DNA from 4 places in the Acetobacteroides hydrogenigenes genome. Region 2 is predicted to be linked to each of the others. Evidence: riboswitches for the same ligand, from Rfam matches in the RefSeq annotation. Region 2 holds a riboswitch; each other region holds the start of a gene.
What was found. Region 2 has a riboswitch for cobalamin ahead of CLV25_RS12905 (cobyric acid synthase). Riboswitches for the same ligand answer to the same signal wherever they lie in the genome.
Positions count from the first base shown of each region.

Region 1 (5,624 bases), on a different contig from region 2:
TTTCGACCTATACGTTTAGAGCGAAATTCGGGCTGTTTCTTTTCTGCCACAACCTTTTCAACAAATCGAAGCGGCTCTCCGTCAATTCGAATAAAGTCTGTTTTAAAAGCTTTATCGCCCACTTCTGCGGTATGTCCATTAACGGTAACGCGTTCTTGCGCAATATACTCGTCGGCCTCTCGACGCGAACAAAACCCAGCGTCGCTAATTAGCTTATTAAGGCGAACGGCATCCTTTTTACGTTGTTGCATAAAATTTGATGTTGAAAGATGCAGTAGTTATACATCCAGCCACGAAGTTAGCTATTTCTGCCAACATACTCCAAACGCCTTACATCTAGCGTTAATCGATTGTCGTAGGATTGTTACAGAAGGATACAATAGCATGGCTAGCTCATGCCTAAGCTTAGAAACAAAAGGTGCAGAGATAGTGGATAATCCATTCACTCCGCACCTGTTTCTGAATAAGGCATTTTGCAAAAATATTCTTTTACCGATTGTAGCAAACATTATTGCAAAAAAAAATTAACATGATACGGTTAGCATTTAGCAAAAGCCGAAAAGTGGGGCACTTTTAGGAAATCTGAAAAGAAAAAAGCTAATTCGCCTTTGAGTACATAAATTAAGCCTATCTTTGCGCCAGTTTTGGTTTCCGCCATATGCGGGGCGAAAAGGGAATCGGGTGAAAATCCCGAGCAGTTACCGCTGCTGTAAGTTCTACCAAAACCTTTTATCACCATCCAAATGCCACTGTCCGGTTGGGACGGGAAGGCCGATAAAAGGGGAACAAGCCAGAAGACCTGCCAGAACGTGAACATTTATAGCTTTCGGATAAAGGGCTTGGTGTAATTCTTTTACATTGCTTACAGCATCACATCTTTTTATTCGCAGGTTTTAAATGGTTGAATCGCTAACGATTTTGATCATTTGTAAAACATGTTACTTAACGTTCTTCTTTTTAGCGCGCTTTCCATTCCAGGGAATCTTCCTGAGGAAAGGCCCATTGCGGATACCATACACCTTAAAGAGGTAGTGGTAAGCAGCAAACTTAAGCGCTACACGTCGGGGCTATCGCTAAAAATAGTTTCGCCAACCGAACTTCGGCAGAACAGCAGCATGCTACTCTCCGAACTGCTTACCAGCCAAGCTGCGGTTACGGTAAACAGCTACAGTCCGGGAGGGACCTCGAACGTGTCGATGCGCGGATTAAACTCTTCGCATACGGCCGTGCTCTGGAACGGCATCAACCTGCAGAGCACCATGAACGCCGGGGTTAACTTCGGAAGCATCCCTACCTTCTTTGTAGATCAAGTGGTGGTACAGCAGGGCGGAAACGGCGCGCTGTTTGGCAGCGGTGCCATTGGCGGAGTTATTCACCTGGACAACACCCTGAATCTTGGCGAAGGGCATAGCGGCGAGGTGATGCAGTCGGTAGGTAGCTACGGCCTTTCGTACACCGGAGCCAAGCACACCTACAGCGGCTCTAAAATGGCGCTATCCACCCGACTATTCTACACCGAAGCCGAGAACGACTACAAAGTTAACAGCAGCGACAACCGCGATAGGCAGATAAACGCCCGCTACTCCAAGGGCGGAATCATGGAAACCGGAACATTTGCGCTTACTGGCAACGACAAGCTGGTGGTATCGGTTTGGGGACAGGACGGATACAACCAGTACCCCCCGATGGTGAGCAACACCATGAGCAGCGAATACGACTACAACCGTTTTCTTAGAGCAGCAGCGCAATGGCAAGCTACGCGCCATCGGGTTCGCTTCAACGTAAAGTCGGCACTCTTTAACGACTGGCAGAAATACCGCAATCCGGGCATAGAACGATCGAATCACCATACCACACAGGGACAGCTGGAGGGCGAAGCCATTGTGACCCTTAGCGCGGGCAGCACGCTGGAGGGCGGTATAAACGCATCGTACGAGAGAGCCTCCTCTACCAACTATCCTGACGCCAAAGAGCGATACCGACCTGCCGGTGTGCTTGGATATCGCTTCCGCACCAGCAATGGTGGGTTCGAGGCATTTGCAAGCATTCGGCAGGAGCTTATAAATGGCGATGCATCGCCTATGACTTGGTCGGTAGGTTTACAAAAAAGGCTACTACCTGGGCTACAGCTAAGGGGGAACGTATCGCGAAACTACCGAGTGCCTTCGTTTAACGATCTGTACTGGACGGGATGGGGAAATCCGGATCTGAAACCGGAAGACGGCTACGGCGAAGAGCTGGGGCTGGACTACCTGTACATGAAGAAAGGGTTCTTGCTTTCGGTAAAGACGGCTGCATTCAACAACAACGTCGACAACTGGATTCTGTGGATGCCAAGCGGGTCGATCTGGACTCCTCAAAACGTGAAGTCGGTATGGTCGAGAGGTGCCGAGGCCAACATTACGGCCAAGCAGCAGCTGAATCGTACCACGCTGGGGGTGGATCTCTCGGGGCTGTTTACGCGATCGACCGATCAGACCTCGGGATCGGCTGTAAAAGGACAGCAGCTTCCGTACAAGCCGAAATACAAAGGAAGCGCCGCTATTTACCTTCAAACAAAGTGGTATAGCATCCGGTACGCACATTCGTATACGGGTAGGCGCTACTACATCAGCAACACCGACTGGCTGAATCCGTACAGCATAGGCTCGGTTGTGGTTGAAGCACAGATGCACTTTAGCTGGGGCGGTATGCGACCATTCGCACGGATAGATAACATCTGGAACAGGGACTACCAAATGGTAAAAGGCTACGCGCTACCGCTAAGAACCTTCCAAGCCGGAGTATCCGTAAGCTTTGGAAAGCAGAGGTAGCCTCAGCATATACCGACAATAGAAGTAATCAACAATAAACCAACAATAGAAACATGAAAAAGCTACTTTACGCGGCCCTTCTGCTAGGTGCTGCAATACAGTTTACAGCTTGCGATGATGATGATTCGCCTGCAAAACCTAAGCAACGCTACGACCTTACCCAAGGAATGGTGATCGTCAACGAGGGAAGCTTCGGAAAGAATGAGGCATCGATTTCGCTCTACTACACCAACGGCGATAGCCTTGCCAACGACGTTTACTATAAGGTGAACAAGGAGGAGTTGGGTGACGTACTCCAAAGTATTGCGGTGGCAGATACTTCAGCCTATTTAGTTCTCAACGGATCGAACAAGATAGTTGCCGTAAGCAAGTACTCCTGCAAGAAATACGCTATGATTCCAGTAGAAGGTCCTCGCTATATGGTTGTAAATGGAAAAACAGGCTATGTAAGCGCTTGGAAAAATGATGAGATAGCTATAGTTAATCTTAAAGAGAATAAGGTTACGGGGTCTATTAAAGTAGGATCTGATCCAGAAGGAATGGTTATTTATAATAATAAGCTTTATGTAGCCAATAGCGCTGGAAGCGGTGGTAAAAATAACACCATATCGGTTATCAATCTTAGCAACAACACCATTGAAAGAACCATTAATGTAGCAGATTCTCCTAAAGCATTTGTGGTAGATAAGACAGGAGTAGTATGGGTTGTATGCGCAGGCTATACCGATTGGACAAATTCAGCAAATAGCACTAAAGGTGCTATTTGCAAGATTAATCCATCTAATTATGAAGTTACTAAAATTAACATAGAAGGCTTTAATCCTGATAGACTTCAGATAAGCAGCACCAAGGATAAGCTTTACTATATAGGAAGCTATGGAGCACCCGGTATCTTCCAAATGGACATTGCGGCAGCTGCGGCTCCAACAAAGCCATTCATTAGTGGCGATTTTTATGGATTAGCCATCAATCCTTCTAATGGTGAAATAATGGCTATGACTGCTCCTTATACCTCTCTTACCCACAAGATGATTCGTTACAATAGTACCAATGGCGAGAAAATAAAAGAGTACAATGTTGGTATTTATCCTAACGGCGGATACTTCTTCAACTAGTTTTTTCATACATCAGCAAAAGAGCCGCACGAGGAATCGTGCGGCTTTTTTATGAAACCATGCTGCTGCTACGAGACTGTTCATGCAACTGTGTCTGCAAAATGATAACGTTAACTTTGCAGACACAGTTGCATGAACAGTCTCAATATAGAAGGTACAATTCCATAAATATACCCCATCTGTCACCATTTTTACCCCATGTGACAATGCTTTTATTACATCTGTCACCATTTTTATCGCGTGTGACAGCACTTTTACTACAGATGACGGAGCTTTTATTGCATATGACAAGACCTTATACCCCGAATGCCACCATTTTTATTGCATCTGTCGTCATTTTTAATCCATGTAACAGCACTTTTATGCCATCTGACAAGGCTTGAGACCCCGAATGATTGCATTTTTATACTATATGACAAGATTTAAAACTTCGAATGACAGCGTTTTTATATTGCATGATACCATTACCACCCCGTGTAATAGTTTTTATATAATTTTTTCCATAGCTATTTTCGAGTCTGCTGTTACTTTAGAGATATGCTATAGGCTTTATACCTTCGAAGTGTATCCTTTTATATAATTAGCAGCAGTCCGTTCCCCTGTACAATACTATTTTACCCATTCAGAACGCCTCTTCCCCCCTTGTACATTCTCACATAATTAATGTTTGTTATATTTTACTATCCGTAGTAAATATCAATATAAATTTATTTGTATTTTTAATTTGTTAACGTTTAAAAAGCCACTAAAAGTTGAATAGCAATGAACAGCAAGCAAGAAACCAAGTATGTAATGGAGCAGTCTACCCGCGATTTCTTAGGTAGAAACAAGGAAATTACCGATAAGCTTCCAACATTTAACGTTCTCTTCCCTCGGTTTACCAGCAATCTCCAGCAAATTGGGGACATATGCGGGTTAAAGGTGGCCGACAAAACAGGAACGGCTGTAAAAAAGGAGCAGCTACGTACCAGCCTAGCTACAAAAGCCTTTGGCATTGCCATCAAAACCGAAGCTTACGCTAAGATTAACGGTAATCCCGTGCTGGCAGCAGAAGTACACTTCACCGAATCGGAGCTGCTGCATGCACCCGACTCCAAGCTCATCGATAAGGCAAACCTTATTTACATAAAGGCAAATGCCAATATCAGTAAGCTGGCCGAATACGGTGTAACGCCCGAAATGCTAACAGAGCTTAAGGATGCAACTACGCTCTTTAACAACGAAATCCCATCGATGCGCATCGAAAGAAACGAATCGAAGGCTGCCACCCATCAGCTGAACCGAATCTTTACGGAGAATGACGAAATTCTCGAGAAGATCGATCTTTTAGTTGAAGTTGTTCGCACCACTCATCCTGAGTTTTACAGCCAGTACAAGAGCATCCGCAAGGTTCAGGGCAAGAAATCAACGACGCTATCGCTGACAACAAAGATCGTAAGCGCCTCCAATGGCGAACCCATAAAGGGTGCAAAGGCAACCTTCTTTGCTGCATCAAAAGCAGCAGTAGCATCGGCAACAAAAGAATCTAAACCCATCGTAAAGAAAACTGCCGAAAAGGGCATCTTTAAGGTTAAGAGCTTACCCGAAGGAACCTATACCGTTATAATTGAGAAGTCAGGGTATGCAACCATTACCGAAACCGTAAGCATATCGGATAATGAAATGACAACGCTGGATATAAAAATGGATAAGAACT
Region 1 covers NZ_SLWB01000010.1:324-5,947, reverse strand. Annotated here, with positions in the region: gene CLV25_RS10495 (S4 domain-containing protein) at 1-251, opposite strand, end outside; cobalamin riboswitch at 629-821, shown strand; gene CLV25_RS10490 (TonB-dependent receptor plug domain-containing protein) at 936-2,813, shown strand; gene CLV25_RS10485 (DUF5074 domain-containing protein) at 2,867-3,928, shown strand; gene CLV25_RS10480 (carboxypeptidase-like regulatory domain-containing protein) at 4,691-5,624, shown strand, end outside.
Region 1: linked by a shared signal. The riboswitch ahead of CLV25_RS10490 (TonB-dependent receptor plug domain-containing protein) and the one ahead of CLV25_RS12905 (cobyric acid synthase) in region 2 are both predicted to bind cobalamin.

Region 2 (5,624 bases):
GTGATATCGGTTAATGCCTCAGATACCACGTTCTGCAAGTCGGCAACGTAACCATCGTACCATACGTTGGAGCTGAAGTTCCCTACAATAGGAACTTCACAAGTAGCGATATCGTCTCCATGACCAAAAAGCATAATCTTGTTGTTTTAAACAGATGTTAGACTTTAGACATTAGATTTTAGATTTGCTTACGCCAGCCTTAAGCTCGAACCGTATCTCATAGTCTAGCATCCTCAATCTAATGTCTAACATCTATTATCTAACGTCTAATTTCTAACATCTCATAAACCTTCTCCACATCTACATATCTGCGCACATGGTTGGCAAGCAGGTTGTACTGCTCCTCCTTAAACTCCTTGTAGTCGAAGGTTCGTGTTTCGAGCTGCGATTTAAAAGGGGCAAGCAGATGGTCTATCACCACTGCATTATCCAGAATACCGTGGATGTACGTTCCGAAGCAACGGCTATCAACATGCACGCCATCGGCATTGCCGCTGGTAAGCGTGTTTAGCGTTGAGGCGTTGCCCGAGAGCAGCTCCGTTTCGCCCATATGTATTTCGTATCCCTCGCAGATTGCAGGGCTATCTAGGAAACTAAACTGTACCTGACGGGTAACCTTTTCGCCCTGCATGGTGGTTCGTACGGGTAGCAATCCCAATCCAGGTAGGGCATCAATCGTACCCTCCACATGCTGCGGATCGCACAGCTCCATGCCCAGCATCTGGTATCCACCGCAGATGCCAATCACTGTTTTACCATCCCTATATGCTTTAACGATGGCCGCCGCAGCGCCATTCTTACGTAGCTCGTACAGGTCGGCAAGGGTCGATTTTGTTCCAGGGATGATGATGATATCCGCCTTAGAAATTTCATCTACATTGTTGGAGTAGAAGAGGTGCACGCGCTCATCGCGCTCCAGCACGTCGAAATCGGTGAAGTTGGACATGTGGCGCAGCAGCACCACCACAACATTCACCTTACCGTCTACGGCGGTGCGGTTCTTTAGGTCGAGCATCACCGAATCTTCCGCCTCGATATGGATATCCTTAAAGTAGGGTATAACGCCCAGCACCGGTACCTTACAAAGGTCCTCGATAATCTTAACGCCATCGGTAAATAGCGATATATCGCCCCTAAACTTATTTATGATGATGCCCTTTACCAGCCTGCGCTCCTCCTCGGTTAGCAGCATCATCGTACCGTAAACTGATGCTATCACACCGCCACGGTCGATATCGGCAACCAGAACAACGGTAGCGTTGGCATGCTGAGCCATCGGCATGTTAACCAGATCACGCGAGCGAAGGTTTACCTCGGCAATGCTTCCGGCACCCTCTATTACAATAGGATTAAACTGTGCGTGTAGGCGGTCGAATGCCGCGTGAACCTCGGCACGAAGCCTCTCACGGTCGGTACCATTGAAGTAGTCGGCAGCGCTCTTGTTACCCGCAACCCTGCCGTTGAGCACCACCTGGCACATGCGGTCGGTTGTTGGCTTAAGCAGGATAGGGTTCATATCGGTGCAGCAGGGGATGCCGGCGGCCTCGGCCTGAACGGCCTGTGCGCGACCAATCTCCAGTCCCTCGGGTGTAGCGTACGAGTTTAGGGCCATGTTCTGCGCCTTAAACGGAGCAGGTTGATAGCCATCCTGCAGAAAAATGCGGCAGAACGCTGCGGCCACAACGCTTTTACCAACATCGCTGCCGGTGCCTGCAAACATTATCGGACGAAGGGAGTGCTTACTCATTCTCTTTTAGGGTTCACTTTGCGGTGATTGCTCTGCAAATAGGGTAGGATGCGATTTATCCAGAGCTTAAAGAGAATCTTAAGAATCTGTATCGACCCGCTCTATTCCCGGAGCGTCTTAACTTGGATGACATTGGCAGGTCTTCTGGCTCATTCCCGTTTTGAAACCTTCCCAGCACAGCGGCCAGTGGCTCTTCATCAAAACGTTTTGCGGAATTTACAGCTGCGGGTACAGCTCCGAAGTTTCATCGGATTCCCTCTTATCCTACCGAGGCAGGATACCAAATATCGGTGACAAAGATGGGGATATTTTTTTTGAAAACCAGCAGTTCTTTGCAAAATGGGTAAAACCAAGCTTTTCCCGAGAACCTTGGTGCAGTTATATGCTCTCGCTTGCTTCTAGGCCAGCATCTCTAATCGTTTTGATAGGAATGGGTACAATATATTTTTTTTCGTAATCAACTTGTTGAATAGACTTTTCCTTTACTGATATAGGAGGTTATCCTACATTAGAAGCAATTTTTCTTTTTCGTGCAATGTGATTGAAAAGCACTCCGAAAACAATAACGGCTAGCAGAATGGCGTATGGGCTTACGGCATGGTTTTCGTTATTCTCAGTGTTGTTGAGGCCTTCTATAAATTCGTCAATTCGGTTAAAGTAAGCCTCTTTTAGAGCCAAAGGTCCTTCCATATGTCCCCCGTCGTAGGCAACCGATTCAACGTGTTTACTGCTTGCGAAAGCGGCAGTGCTCGATTCGCAAATCGTATCGTATTTCCCATTAAGTAGGAGGATGGGCTGGCAGAGGTACTGAAGGTTGTTGTTGTAGTCGTATGCGCTGGCTGGTGTGGCCATCTTTCTTTTGTAGATTTGTTCTATTTGGTTAATGGCGCTATCCATATCGCAAACGTACGAATCGCCGATAATGAAATCGCCCTTATGCTTTAGGGCAATTGTAGTGGTCATTATGCTGCCCATCGACATGCCAAAGAGCCCCACCTTGCTGTTGGGATATCGCTTTTTGATGTAGTTGTAAGCGGTGTTGGCATCTATACTAAATTCGTCGTAGTAAAGAGTGTCCTTTTCGATGGAAAATTTGTCGCTGAGACCAAAACCGCGGTAGTCGAACATGATAGTTCGGTAGCCCCGTTCGGCAAGGAGCATTCCGTAGCCAAGCCACTCCTTAATGTTGCCCGAGTCGGGGTAGCAGATGAGCACTGTTACGTTCTTATCCTTAGCCGTTGGGGCAATGTCGGCCAACTGGAGGTGGTATTTGTCATGTGTTATCACCCTTGTAAAGGTGATGTTTGGATATTTCTGGGTAATACTTTGAATATTGTAGCTGCCGCTTGGCTTAATCCCATAAACGGTTGCACATCCCAATACAAGGATAATTGCTAGGGTAAGGTAACGTAAGGTATGGCTCATATTGTAAAAGGTATAAAGTATCAATGCACAAGATATAATAAAGACAAGATATTTTCTACAAAACGAGTTGAATCATGATTTGTAGTTCTTGTTCCTATTCTCATTAGTATAGTGCTTTATACATAACTCCGAAAAGTAGTAGCTATTGTGTTGAATTGCTACAAAATTGAGCAAAAAGAAAGAGGATGCCCACAGGGACATCCTCTTGTGTATTATGCAGCTCGTTGGCTAGATGGGTTTAATCCAGTACGAGTAGCTGTAACTTTTAAACTTAAGCTGATACTTTTCTATAGGCCACGAGCCCCAGCTGTCAACACCGCCTACGCCCATTTGCTGGAGGTCTACGTTAAAGTTGATGAATGGTGCTTCGGTAAGCTCGCCAGAGTGATACTGTTTTTTATCTACTTCAGGATCTAATTGGTCGATGGTGTAGGGTAAAGCGCAGACGTTAAGATGCTCTTCACCTTCAATTTTCACCCCTTTGCCTTTAGCGTTGGTCATGGTTAGCCAGCGAACATCGCTCTTGTTGCCGCTCTCTTGTGGGCGGGCATAGGGAAAGTAAGCTTCGCTAACGTTCTGCTTGTAAAGGCCAACAATGGCGGATGTTTTGCGATCCCAGTAACTTTCCCATGGGCCACGACCGTACCAGCTGATGTTGCTGTAGGCCTTGTTCAAGGTCATGGCATTACCTACTCGAAGCAGCCCTTTGTAGGTTCCCTTAACAGCAGTAAAGCTATTGCTCACCTTAATGTTACCTTTAGCATCGATGGTGAAGATTTGCTCGGAGATGGCATCGCCATTCAGCAGGCTCTTTTTAATGTTAACCGTAACGGTGCCATTGCCGTTATCCTTAACGGTAGCATCGGTAAGGGTGCCCTCGTCGTAGGCGCTGCGCCACATGCGGAAGTTCTTGTTAAAGCCTGCTCCTATGTCGTTGTCGTTTGGTGCACGCCAGAAGTTTGGCTTAGGACCTTCGCTAATAATCGTTTCCTTTCCTATCTTGTAGGATGATAGCACGCCCGTCTTAAAGTCGAAGTTCGCCTCGAACGCACTGCCCTTTACGGTAACAGTCCTACCATCTTCCACTATGGTAAGTTTACCTTTAGCTGGAGCCACGTCAACCTTTGCGGCCTTCGATTGTACGGAAAGCTGTGCGTAGGTTTGGTCATATCCAGCAGGAAGGAGTGGCTCTTCCTTCTTTAGGGTGTAAACGATATTGAGGAAGTACTCCTTGTCTGCTTTAAGCTTTGTTTTGTAGGCAATGGCAACGTCCTTTGATGTTTGTGGGGCTGTGTTGATATCGCTTATTACGCCTTTTTCAACAACTTTACCATCTTCAACTAGGCTCCAGTTAAGCTGGAAGTTCGACAGATCGCGGAAGAAGTAGCCATTGGTGATGGTTACCTTACCCGATTTTGGATCGTCAGATTTGGTTTTGATGTGCTCGTAAACCTTTTTTACTTCGCGTGACATGGGGGTGTATCCTCTATCGCCGGTAACAACTCCCTTTACGCAGAAGTTGTTGTCGGAGAAGTTCTCGTCGACAGGACCTTCTAGAGGGAAATCGCCGCCGTAGGCAATGATGCGCTTGCCGTTCTTAACGGTGTCGATACCCTGATCGATCCACTCCCAGATGAAGCCGCCTTGCAGCGATGGGTAGCTTTCGATAACGTCCCAGTACTCTTTGAAGTTGCCAAGGCTGTTGCCCATAATGTGCGCATACTCCGACATAATAAGCGGACGGGTAGGGTTACCCTTCGAGTACTCGATCATCCATGCTGGATCGGGGTATTGAGGGCAAATAATATCGGTGTTGTAGTCCCATTCTGCACGCTCGTACTGTACAGGACGGTTATCGTTAGCCTTAAGCCAGTCGTAAGCAGCATAGAAGTTGCTACCGTTGCCGGCTTCGTTGCCTAGCGACCAGAAGAGCACGCAGGTTCTGTTCTTATCGCGCTCGTACATGCGCAGGATGCGCTGCATGTGAGGATTGAACCAAGCATTATCGTTGCCAAGGGTGTACTCAAGGTCGTAGTAGCGACCGTGCGACTCGATGTTGGCTTCATCGATAACGTACATGCCGTACTCATCGCAAAGGTCGAAGAAGTAAGGATCGGGTGGATAGTGCGAGCAGCGAACGGCGTTTACGTTCAACTTCTTCATCATCTCAATATCCTTACGCATTTCTTCGTGGGTTAGGGTGTGCCCATTTCTTGGGCTAGCCTCGTGACGATTTACTCCTTTAAAGAATACGCGCTTGCCGTTTACAAGAACATCGGTTCCCTTTACCTCTATGGTTCTGAAGCCTATTCGTTGTGGAATAACTTCAACGACTTCGCCCTTTGAATTTTCTAGTGTGATGAAAAGGGTGTACAGGTTAGGAATCTCTGCCGACCACTGCTTAACATTAGGAATGGTTCCAGAAAGGGAAACCATTTTATGGTAGCGTCCT
Region 2 covers NZ_SLWB01000014.1:88,897-94,520, reverse strand. Annotated here, with positions in the region: gene CLV25_RS12910 (aminotransferase class I/II-fold pyridoxal phosphate-dependent enzyme) at 1-134, opposite strand, end outside; gene CLV25_RS12905 (cobyric acid synthase) at 260-1,747, opposite strand; cobalamin riboswitch at 1,865-2,045, opposite strand; gene CLV25_RS12900 (alpha/beta hydrolase) at 2,246-3,172, opposite strand; gene CLV25_RS12895 (glycoside hydrolase family 2 TIM barrel-domain containing protein) at 3,401-5,624, opposite strand, start outside.

Region 3 (5,624 bases), on a different contig from region 2:
GCAGCATCCGCGCCACGTGCGGAACGGCCAAACCGATAAAGGATATCGGCCCACAGAAGGCCGTAACAGCCGCAATCAGCAAACCTGCGGCCAGCAGAATGGAGTATCGCGCCCGCTTTACGTTAACCCCAAGGTTCGAGGCGTAATTTTCGCCCAGCAGCAGCGCGTTCAGCGGCTTAATCTGCAAAAGGGCAAACGCAATCCCAATAGTCGAAGCAATGGCAAAGGAGGGCATCTCGTTCCACGTTACGTTCGAGAAATCGCCCAGCCCCCAAAGCACGAAGATTTGGATGTTCTCCTTCGAGGCGTAAAAGTTAAGCACCGATATGATGGACGATGCCATGAAGCCAATCATGATACCCACGATAAGCAGCATGGCCGTATTCTTTATTTTTCCCGATAGCGATAGGATGATCAGCAGTACGGCCAGAGCGCCAACGAATGCCGCTAGGATGTTGGCGGTGTAGCCCATAATGGTGCCTACCACCATCGACCCGTTGAGCGATAGCACCATGATGGCAACGCCCAAATTCGCACCCGTACTAATTCCGAGGATCGAAGGATCGGCAAGCGGATTGCGAAAGAGCGTTTGCATCATCAGCCCGCAGGCCGCAAGGGCAGCGCCAGCCAGCATGGCCGTAATCGACTGGGGCATGCGTGACATCCAAATAATGTTATTCCACGCAACGTTCGACGTGTCGGCCCCGGAAAGTATCTCGAACACCTTTCCCACAGGAATGGACACCGTTCCCCAAGCAATATTCATCAGCATCAGAAGTGGGATCAGCGCCCCTACTCCTGCCATAATGCGCACGCTTTGGCTCCGCTTACGTCTCGCTGCAGCGATGCTCATCGGGCCAGCATTTTAAAGTATTTGGGAATATAGCCGGGCAGCAGCTCCGGATGGAAGATGCTCACCATATCGCTAAGGATGACATCCGGCTCAAGGTAGCCGTCCTCGTAGTAGGGCACTCTTCCCGTATCGCAGCTAACGATGGAGCCCTCCTTAAACGCCTTGAAGCTGCTGTACAGCCCGAACTCCTTTTCGAGATGGGCGTAGGTGTACACGTATGGGGTGTTGGTTTTTATGATCCAGTAGTCGGCATTCGATGCTTTTGCCAGCACCGACTCAAAGCTTAGCGGTAGCGAACCCGTGCTCTTATCATCCTTCCAGATGTAGTCGGCTCCGGCATCCTCTAGGAAGCGAGCCATGTAGCTGCGGCCTCCAGGGGTGTACCACACCTGTCCGAACTTCTTTTCGGTGAATACCGTAGGCCGATGCGACTTGGAAGCCCTTGCAATTTTTGCAACGCGGCAGTATCGGGCATCAACGCTATCGAACATTTTGTTGGCAAGCGCCTCCTTTTTAAAGAATAGCGCGATGAACTTAATCCATTCCGCACGCGCCAGCGGCGTATTCTCCAGGTACGAGCAGTCGTACACCAGCGGTACGCCCGTTTGCTCTATCTTATTTAGCGATCCCCCCGAAATTGGCGAGACAACCAGTATCTCCGGGTTCGCTTCGATGATGCGCTCCACGTTGGCCTGCGCCACCTCGCCCAGATCCACCACCTTGCCCTGCTTAAGCCCCGCCTGCACAAGGCCATCCTTTACGTATTGGGGTTCGGCCACTCCGGTTACGGTCTGGTTCACTCCTAGGCGGGCCATCTCGTTCACCGTTAAACCGTAAAAGCAGGCCGATTTCTCGACAGGAACCTTCACCACAATGCCTTGGGGCAATCCCGTAGGGGTAGGTTTAGTACGATCGATCAGGATGTAGCGCTTAAGCAGCTTGGTCGAGTCGAACGGATCGCGAACGTCAACCGTAGCGTAGCTGCCGTGGTAGCCAATGCTAAATCCGCGAAGGTACTTAAGGGTTATTTTCTCCGAAAAGTAGGACGAACCGGAGTTCGATGATTCGCCGTTGCCGTTTTTTTTGGAAGAGCAAGCGCTAAACAGCAGTAAAACCAGTGCAGTTGCCAGTAAGGCTCTAAAACGTGTCATTCTTTAAACTTTTATTCCCGAAAGTTGATGTTTACCCATGATCGTGGCAGGTCTTCTGGCTCGTCCCCCCTTTAAAACCTTCCCATCATCAGCTGACAGTGGTAAACCATTAAAGGCCGCTACTAGGACATACAGCTGCGGGTACAGCTCCGGATTTTAACCGGATTCCCTTTAATCTTACGCGGTTCGTAAGATCGCCGAATCGGCCACAAAGGTAGCCTTTTTCCGACAAATATCTAAAAATGAAGGGCGACATGTTTGCCGCCCTTCTATGCTTATTTTTGTTTTCTTGATTACTCAACAATGGTAACCCAGCCGTGAGGATCAGGAATATCGCCATACTGAATCGCCACCAGGGTTTCGTACAGCTTAGTCGATACTGGTCCTGGACGTCCGTCTTTGCAGAACTTGTAAACCTTACCGGTTTCCAGATCGGCAATCTCGCCAATTGGAGATATAACGGCAGCCGTTCCGCAAGCGCCAACCTCTTCAAAGGTGTCTAGTTCCTCTACCGGAATAGGACGGCGGATAGCCTTAATTCCAAGATCTTCGGCCAACGTTAGCAAGCTCATGTTGGTTATCGATGGAAGAATACTTGTGCTCTCGGGGGTTATATAGCAGTTATCCTTAATGCCAAAGAAGTTAGCGGCACCAATCTCATCGATGTACTTCTTCTCCTTTGCATCGAGGTACATTGGCGAGCTATAGCCCTTATGGTGGGTTTCTACAACACCACGGAGGCTAGCAGCATAGTTACCACCAACCTTTAAGGTTCCGGTACCTAGCGGTGCAGCACGATCGCTATCCTTAACAATAGCAATCTTAACAGGGTTAAAGCCTTCCTTGAAGTAAGGACCGACAGGCGTTGCAAATACGATAAAGGTGTACTCGCTTGCAGGTTTAACGCCCACCTCTGCGCCTGTACCAAATAGAACTGGGCGCAGGTATAGTGATGCACCTGTACCATATGGCGGTACGAAGCGCTCGTTAAGCTTCACAACCTTAAGGATTGCCTCTTCAAAAAGCTTTTCAGGAACTGGAGCCATCAGAATGCCTTCAGCCGACCGATGTAAACGCTTCGCATTCTCGATCCAACGGAAAAGACGGATCTTGCCATCTTTGCCTCTATAAGCCTTTAAGCCTTCAAATGCCTCTTGTCCATAATGAAGTCCTGTTGCGGCAATATGAATTGGGAGATATTCCGAATCAGACACCTCTAATTCTCCCCATTTCCCATCTTTAAATGTACAACGGATGTTGTAGTCGGTTTTGATGTAACCGAAAGGCAACTTACCCCAATCTAAATTTTCCATATGATTGCGTTTTCTGATGCCACCAAAAGTAATAGTTTTTCGTTTAGCAAAAACAGATTTAACAAATTTATCACTACGAAATCTATTCTACATTACAATTTGCAACAATAAACCAAAATCAAGCTACAATATAACAAAAAGTAATGTTCTTATCGTCGCAGATTAAACCACATGGCCCAAATTCACTTCCGCGATTTAACACTTAAAATTTAGAAATTCCAGAACTAGGTTGAATTCTCATTACAATTTCTAAAATAAAAAAGGAGAGATGAAAAATCTCTCCTCTCTTTAACGGCCTAGTAGTCGCTTGTCATAATAAGCTGTGGCTTATCGTTGAAATTCTCGTACCGTGGTCGATACCGTTCCTTATCGTAGAACTTTTCGATATCAACCTTCTTTTTGTAGCTAGTTACAACTTCGATAGGTACATTGTCGTACCTCCCATTGCGTAAGCTCACCAACCTACCAAAAGTTCCTTTAAGAATAAGATCGAGCGCAAGGTTTCCAAAAGCCATAGGCACAATGCTATCAAGCGCATCAGGCGCCCCAGACCGAACCATATAGCCCAATCGCTGGTTGATAACATCAATCTTTCTACCATTATTGTATTTTGCCGATATATTTCGCATCTGTTCCGAAACGATATCACCAATTCCACCGAGTTTCTTGTGCCCATAGGCATCGGCCTCTTCACCCTTAAAGATCATATCTCCGTTTTTAAACATAGCCCCTTCTGAAACCAAAAGAACGGAATACTTACTTGGATTGTTAGCTCTATCTTGAACCATCAGTTCGGTAAGATGCTCGATGTCGAACTTATGCTCAGGGATAACGCATCGATCGGCAGCGCCTGCCATGGTAGGCAGTAAGGCAGAGAATCCAGCATAACGCCCAAAAACTTCTATGACCAAAAAGCGCTCGTGCGAGCCAGCCGAAGTTCGCAACTCGTGCGCAAGCTCAATTGTACGCGAGATGCAGGTGCCAAAACCAATGCAGTAATCGGTTCCAGGAACATCATTATCCATTGTTTTAGGGATGGCTACTACAGGCACGCCCTTACTATGCAGGTGCACCCCGTAGCTAAGCGTATCATCGCCTCCTATCGGAATGAGGTAATCTAGTCCTAGATAGTCGATATTCAACATCACCTCACTGGTCATGTCGTTGATGTCAAGGGTGTACTTATCCTTGTAGAGATCAGGAACTCTATCCAACTTTACCATGTCAGGACGAGTACGCGAAGAATGCAGGAATGTACCTCCAGTTCTTCCCAACCTATTCACCATCTGTTCGGTAAGAACAACTGCATCCTCCTGCTCTTCAAGTTTTTTAGAGCGATCGATGGTTATCATACCCTCCCATCCTTTACGGATTCCAATCACCTTGTAACCTTCACGAATAGCGCGGAACGTTACCGCCCTGATAGCTGGATTTAAACCGGGCACATCGCCTCCTCCTGTAAGGACGCCAATCACCCCTTTGTAGTTCGATTTAGTATTTGCCATGTAATTTCGGGAAATTAGTTTGCCCTTAAATTAGCTTAAAACAAGAAAAAATCAAACGATTTTATACAAAAAGATTTGGAGTGATTTGCAAGAACTAAAAGCCAAATCCTAAAATAAGGCTTAGCGCTAGCTAGGAGGAGAGGCAAATTCTTGCACTGTAAAGAATGTAAACCCAAAAAGTTTCCATACCAATTTAGGTAAATGCAAAAAGGGAACTACCGCTAAGTAATTCCCCTCTTTATCTTCGTGGGAGCAACAGGATTCGAACCTGTGACCCTCCCGCCTTAAGCGGGATGCCCTGCTTCCTGCTGGGCCCCATCAACGATTAAGCTTTCTATGCGCTTGCGGCTTTTCCATCCTTTCAGCTCCATCTCCCGACTATAGGCTTCCGAACGAGAGGAATACGCCTCGCTATACTTCAAAGCCCAAGGAGAACCTTGGCGGGAGTAGGTCGTCTAGCCCCGTTCATGCTCTGCTAGCCGACGGGCTAGATTGTTGGTACTACCAATGTAGTATCGATCCAGTTTGGCACTGTATAGGATGTAAACCCAGAATGCTTCCATACAAAATGGTGTAAACGCAAAAAGGGAACTACCGCTAAGTAATTCCCCTCTTTATCTTCGTGGGAGCAACAGGATTCGAACCTGTGACCCTCTGCTTGTAAGGCAGATGCTCTGAACCAGCTGAGCTATGCTCCCAAAGTATGTTTTTTTTCGAAAAGTGGGAGCAACAGGATTCGAACCTGTGACCCTCTGCTTGTAAGGCAGATGCTCTGAACCAGCTGAGCTATGCTCCCGAGTAT
Region 3 covers NZ_SLWB01000004.1:1,951-7,574, forward strand. Annotated here, with positions in the region: gene CLV25_RS05380 (iron ABC transporter permease) at 1-805, opposite strand, end outside; gene CLV25_RS05385 (ABC transporter substrate-binding protein) at 850-2,004, opposite strand; cobalamin riboswitch at 2,033-2,230, opposite strand; gene CLV25_RS05390 (branched-chain amino acid aminotransferase) at 2,298-3,317, opposite strand; gene CLV25_RS05395 (6-phosphofructokinase) at 3,614-4,822, opposite strand; gene CLV25_RS16165 (GIY-YIG nuclease family protein) at 5,278-5,385, opposite strand; tRNA gene CLV25_RS05410 (tRNA-Val) at 5,446-5,520, opposite strand; tRNA gene CLV25_RS05415 (tRNA-Val) at 5,544-5,618, opposite strand.
Region 3: linked by a shared signal. The riboswitch ahead of CLV25_RS05385 (ABC transporter substrate-binding protein) and the one ahead of CLV25_RS12905 (cobyric acid synthase) in region 2 are both predicted to bind cobalamin.

Region 4 (5,624 bases), on a different contig from region 2:
TTATTTTCAACAGAATACAAAACGCGATTTTTGATCGTAGTGGTATGATTTATACCTTCTCTTAATAGTATCAGATATAAGTGATAGAGCGTTAAAAATATGGTTATAAAAGTTAATTGTCTATAATGCCTACTGTAAGTAGCTTCAAGAGGACATTAATAAAAAATACCCTACTTACAAACTTTATATTGGAACGGTTGAAGGAGAACCGGGCATTGCCGATATCGTAGCATCGCTAAAATCGCAAACTATTGCGAATAAAAAAGTAATCATTGCCCCTCTTACGTCAATTGCTGGCGATTATGCTAATAACGATATGGCTAGCGAAGAATCTGATAGATGGAAATCAGTACTCGAAAAGGCGGACTATACCGTTGAACCCAAACTTGTTGGAATTGAAGTCTACAAGGAAATCGTAAACGTTTGGGTAGAGCATAAGAGTCAAGCAAAGTAACCAATACTTCGCTTTTTAAGCGGAATAAATCAATTGATATTAGAAAATCCTAGAGTACAATTTCCCGGAAACCCTCGAATTTTCTTTGGTTGCTTAATATTTTACCCTAATTTTACACCCGAATAAGGTGACTGGTTGGGAATCCTTCTCAGCCAGTAAAAGGGAATCCGGTGTGAATCCGGAACAGTACCCGCTACTGTATGCCAATAGCTGCGTTGCAGCTGGTATTGCAAGTCTACGCCACTGCCTTCGAAAGAGGGTGGGAAGGCCGCAATACTAGGTAAGTCAGGAGACCTGCCTCATTCAACAAACACATGTATTGCTTCCGGGTAAGAAGTAGCTGTTGAATATGAACCTAGGCGTATTCTTCACTTTTATTTTCCTGCATTTAGCAAAGGGCATGTTGTATTAATTTTAATTTTTAATACAATGATGATTACGAGGTTAAAGTTGCTTATGGGTTGGCTTATATGCCTTCCGCTGTTGCTCCACACCACCACGTTGGCGGCAGCCGGTAGCGAGGCCGAACCCAAAAGGGCAATTCTGCTGGTGGCTTTTGGTACATCCTTATCCGACTCTAAAGGAGCCATCGACAGGGTAGGCGAGAAGGTGGCTAAGGCATTTCCGAACACCGAGATTCGCTGGGCCTACACATCTAAAATTATTCGAAAGATTTTAAGGAAGCGTGGCGAGGAGATTCTTTCGCCAGCAGAGGCGCTAGCTAAGCTGGGCGAAGATGGTTACAGCAACGTTTACGTGCAGTCGCTGCATATAATTCCAGGCGACGAGTACGACGATTTGGTGCAAACGGCCAACGCCTTTACCAAGATGCCTAAGGGGATTAGGCAGGTAACGGTGGGTACTCCGCTGCTATGGAGCGATTCCGATATGAGCGAGGTGGCATCGGCCCTGATAGCCAATGTTCCTGCCGAGCGAAAGGGAAAGGAGGCGGTTGTATTTATGGGGCATGGCTCTAAGCACACCTCCAACGTCTACTATCCAGCCATGCAGTACTACTTTGCCAAGGTCGATGCCAACACCTACATAGGAACGGTAGAGGGTACGCCCACGCTCGACGATGTGGTGGCCTCCCTTAAAGCTAAAGGCGTAAAGAAGGTATGGCTAATGCCCTTTATGCTGGTTGCTGGCGATCATGCGGTAAACGACATGGCTGGTAGCGAACCTACCAGCTGGAAGTCGCTGCTTACCAAGGAGGGATTTACCGTAGAGGTTGTCCTAAAGGGGATGGGCGAGCTAGATGCCATAGGTAGCATTTGGGTGAAGCATCTTCAGCAGATAGCAGGAGGGAAGTAGAGAGCTTCCCGAGATATAATGACGCACATATCAGGTATCACGAAAATTTGGGAATAAACCGCTAAGTGTTTTAGAGCGCTTTTTCGCGCTACGTATATCGTGATACTTGGTGCCATCAGTTAACAAACCAACCAAAAAAAGAGAATGAATAAGATATTGGCAACGCTGTTAGCGCTGATGCTAGCAGTAGCTGCAGGCGCACAGTCGTACACCATTAAGGGAACCGTAACTGAGAAGTCTAACGGAAAGCTAATTGTTGGCGCCAACGTAATGGTAAAGGGACTAACAGTTGGTGCGGCCACCAACGTCAACGGAGAGTTTACTATTAAGGTACCTAAGGCGGGTGATTATACGCTGGTGGCAACCTATACGGGCATGCAGCGTCTGGCTCAGCGCGTAAGCGTTCGTGGCGATGTGTCGGACCTAGCCTTTAGGATGGAGGAGTCGGTTGGCGCTATAGACGAGGTGGTGGTTACCGGAACAGGAACGCACCACAGCCTAAAGACAGCACCCGTACAAACCGAGGTTTTCTCGAATAAGACCATTGCCAAGCTGGCTCCCCGCTCGTTCGAGGAGATGGCCACCTCCATTAGCCCCTCATTTGATTTTACGCCTGGTACCATGGGCTCGTTTCTACGTGTCAATGGCTTGGGTAACGATTTTGTTGTGCTTATGGTAAACGGCAAGCGCGTGTATGGCGATGTAGGCGGACAAACCGATCTAAACAGAATCTCGCCCGATAATATCGAGCGCGTAGAGGTAGTTAAGGGTGCCTCGTCGGCCCTATATGGTTCTGATGCCATTGGTGCAGTTATCAACGTTATTACCAAAAAGAGTAAGAGTACCGTTAGCTTCGACAATACTACCCGCTTTGGAGCGTATGGCGATTTTCAGCAGGCCAACACGCTCGATTTGAATATTGGTAAGCTGTCGTCGAATACCCAGTTTGCCCATAAGCAGATTGATGGCTACCAGCTAAGCCCTTTTGAAATTGATGCTAAGAGTAAGGCTTTAAGTTTGACGGAAGCCAAGGCGGTAAACCGCTTTTATGACAATACGGTTAGCCAGCGCCTATCCTACGGCATAACCTCTAACCTCGATGTTTATGCACAAGGCTCTTGGTACGAAAAGGACTATTTTCGTCCAAAGTCGGTGGCTGATTTTGGTTTCTACTATAAGGATGTAAGCAGTGCTGCTGGCGTTAAGTATAAAATAAACGGTAAAAGCACCATCACCTTCGATGCGGCTACCGATAACTTCTGGTACTACTACCACTACAATAAGGATGTGGTAGATAGCAAAACAAAGAAGCTACTCTTCTCGGATGGACAAAAGACGCTAAACACCAAGCAGGTGCGCAATAAGTACAATCTAAAGAGCGTAACGGCTATTGGCGATAAAAATCTGCTTACAGCAGGGCTTGATTATGTTAATGAAAACATCGACTCTCCGGCACGCTTTAAGGGCGGCAGCGCCGATGCCTACACTGCCGGTGTTTATCTGCAGGACGAGTATACACCTATAAAGAGCTTAAGCATTGTTGCTGGTGCTCGCTTTGTAGATCATAAAGCTTTTGGTAGCCGACTTACCCCCAAGATTTCGGCGTTATACTCCTTAGGCGATTTCAACTTACGTGCATCGTATGGTAGCGGGTTTAAGGCGCCAACTCTTAAGGAACTCTACTTCGAGTACTTTAAGACAGGAACCTTATACTTAGGGAACGAAAATCTTAAACCTCAATCGTCCGATTTCTACTCTGCATCTGTAGAGTATAATAAAAAGGGCGTATCGCTTTCGGTTACTGGCTACCGTAACGACTTAAGAAATCTAATCGATTATGGTCCCGAACAGGTGCCTACACCCGAGCAGGCTGCTCAAGGTGCGAAGAAGGTAAAAGTGCACCAGAACATTTCGGAGGCACGTTCTCAGGGGGTGGACTTTTTGGCAAATGCCTACGTGGGCTATGGCTTTACCGTGGGTGGCGGCTACTCGTTGGTAGAGGCTAAGAACTTAACCTCCAATACAACACTTGAAGGGGCGGCTAAGCATTACGGAACGGTAATGGCCAGCTACCGATACTCATACAAGAGGTATGTGCTAAACGCTTCGATTAATGGTCGTCTGCAGGACGAAAAGTTCTACGCTAAGGGTAATGCTCGTGGATACAACATCTGGAAGTTTACCACAACTCATACCTTTAAAGTTTGCGCAGGTGTAACCATCGATGCTATTGCTGGTATCGATAATATTTTCGACTACGTGGACGATGCTCCGTACGGGATGCCTTACGGAACGCTATCGCCGGGGCGTACCGTATTTGGTGGACTGAATTTTAAGATTTCAAAGTAGCTTATACTGGAGGGGTAGGTAGCCGATGTTGGTTAGCCTATCCCTTTTACAGCATATTGGTATGGTAAAACTTTTTGTAAAGATTCATAAGGTTCTGGGAATGCTGCTTAGCATTCTATTCTGTGTTTGGTTTCTGTCTGGGATGGTGCTGGTTTTCGTCGGATTTCCGCACTATAGCCAGACAGAAGCTTTTAGATCTCTGGCAGCGGTTGATTCCTCTGCTGCCCGTTCGCTTCTCTTCCCTGCCGAGCTGGGTAAGGGTACCATTACCTTGGAGATGCAGGAGGGGAGGGCGGTTTACCGTGTTGGTAAGATGGCTCGCACGGCCAAAACGTACTATGCCGATAGCCTTACCAAGGTGGCTAAACCTACCCGAAAGGATTGCATTGCTGCAGCTCAGCGGGTGGTTTCGGCCGATACGGCTAGGGTTACCGAAATATCAACGCTTGATATCTGGCTTCCTTGGGAGCAGTACCAGTCATCATTGCCCATATATAAGGTTTACTTTGCCGATAAGGATAGGTCGGTGGTGTATGTAGCAGCTAAGAGCGGCACCATTGTGCAGCTAACCACGCGCAGCGAACGCTTTTGGGCGCTGGTTGGTGCCATTCCTCACTACATAATTTTTAAATACCTCTCCATCAACCATCCGTTCTGGAACTCGTTGCTGCTTGCCCTACTGGTGCTGGGTGCGGTGATGTGCCTCTGCGGTGTGGTTGTGGGGATTATACGAATGAGGCGGGGAAGCCGAGGCTTTTCTTCGCCATATACAAAGGCTTGGATACGATGGCACCATGTGGTGGGCTTCTACTTCGGCATCTTCACCCTAACCTTCTGCCTTAGCGCCTACATCTCGGTGGCGGGAGTCCCCAGCTGGATTGCCAAAAGCGACGAGTCGGTGGATTACCAGAAGGAGTGGAACCAGCCCAAGGTGAAGCGCGATGCTTACAGGCAGAGCTTCCCTGCGCTACAGGGGCTGCTGGCCTCTCGGGGTGATGTAAAGCGGGTGGTATTTGCCTCCTCGTTGGGCAAACCGTGCTACCAGCTCTTTAGCAAGGGCACCTACGAGCCAGAGGTTTTCCTAATCAAGGGCGACTCTGTTGCACCTTTAGAAGGATATAAGGTTGCCGATGTGGTAGGCTATGCGAAAAAGGTGTTTGGCTACGTGCCTCAGAGGCGCGAGCTGCTTCAGAAGTTCGACAACTACTACCAGCTTACCCGAATGGGGGCCCGACCGTTGCCCGTGCTGAAGATGGAGCTGACGGATGCCAACCGCTCGTGGGTGTATGTATCCACCCAAACTGGCGAGCTGGTCACGGTGTACGATGCCTCGCGCCGAGCCGAACGTTGGCTCTACAGGGCGCTGCACACATTTAATATACAGTGGCTAAAGGAGCACGAGTGGCTGCGTAAGACGCTGCTGCTGCTGGTTTGCCTATCCGGACTGGTGGTTAGCGTGAGCGGTGCTGTGCTTACTAGTAAGTGGGTAAAAAGAAAAGTAGAAAGA
Region 4 covers NZ_SLWB01000018.1:6,513-12,136, reverse strand. Annotated here, with positions in the region: gene CLV25_RS14310 (sirohydrochlorin cobaltochelatase) at 155-454, shown strand; cobalamin riboswitch at 563-770, shown strand; gene CLV25_RS14305 (sirohydrochlorin cobaltochelatase) at 884-1,768, shown strand; gene CLV25_RS14300 (TonB-dependent receptor) at 1,913-4,117, shown strand; gene CLV25_RS14295 (PepSY domain-containing protein) at 4,179-5,624, shown strand, end outside.
Region 4: linked by a shared signal. The riboswitch ahead of CLV25_RS14305 (sirohydrochlorin cobaltochelatase) and the one ahead of CLV25_RS12905 (cobyric acid synthase) in region 2 are both predicted to bind cobalamin.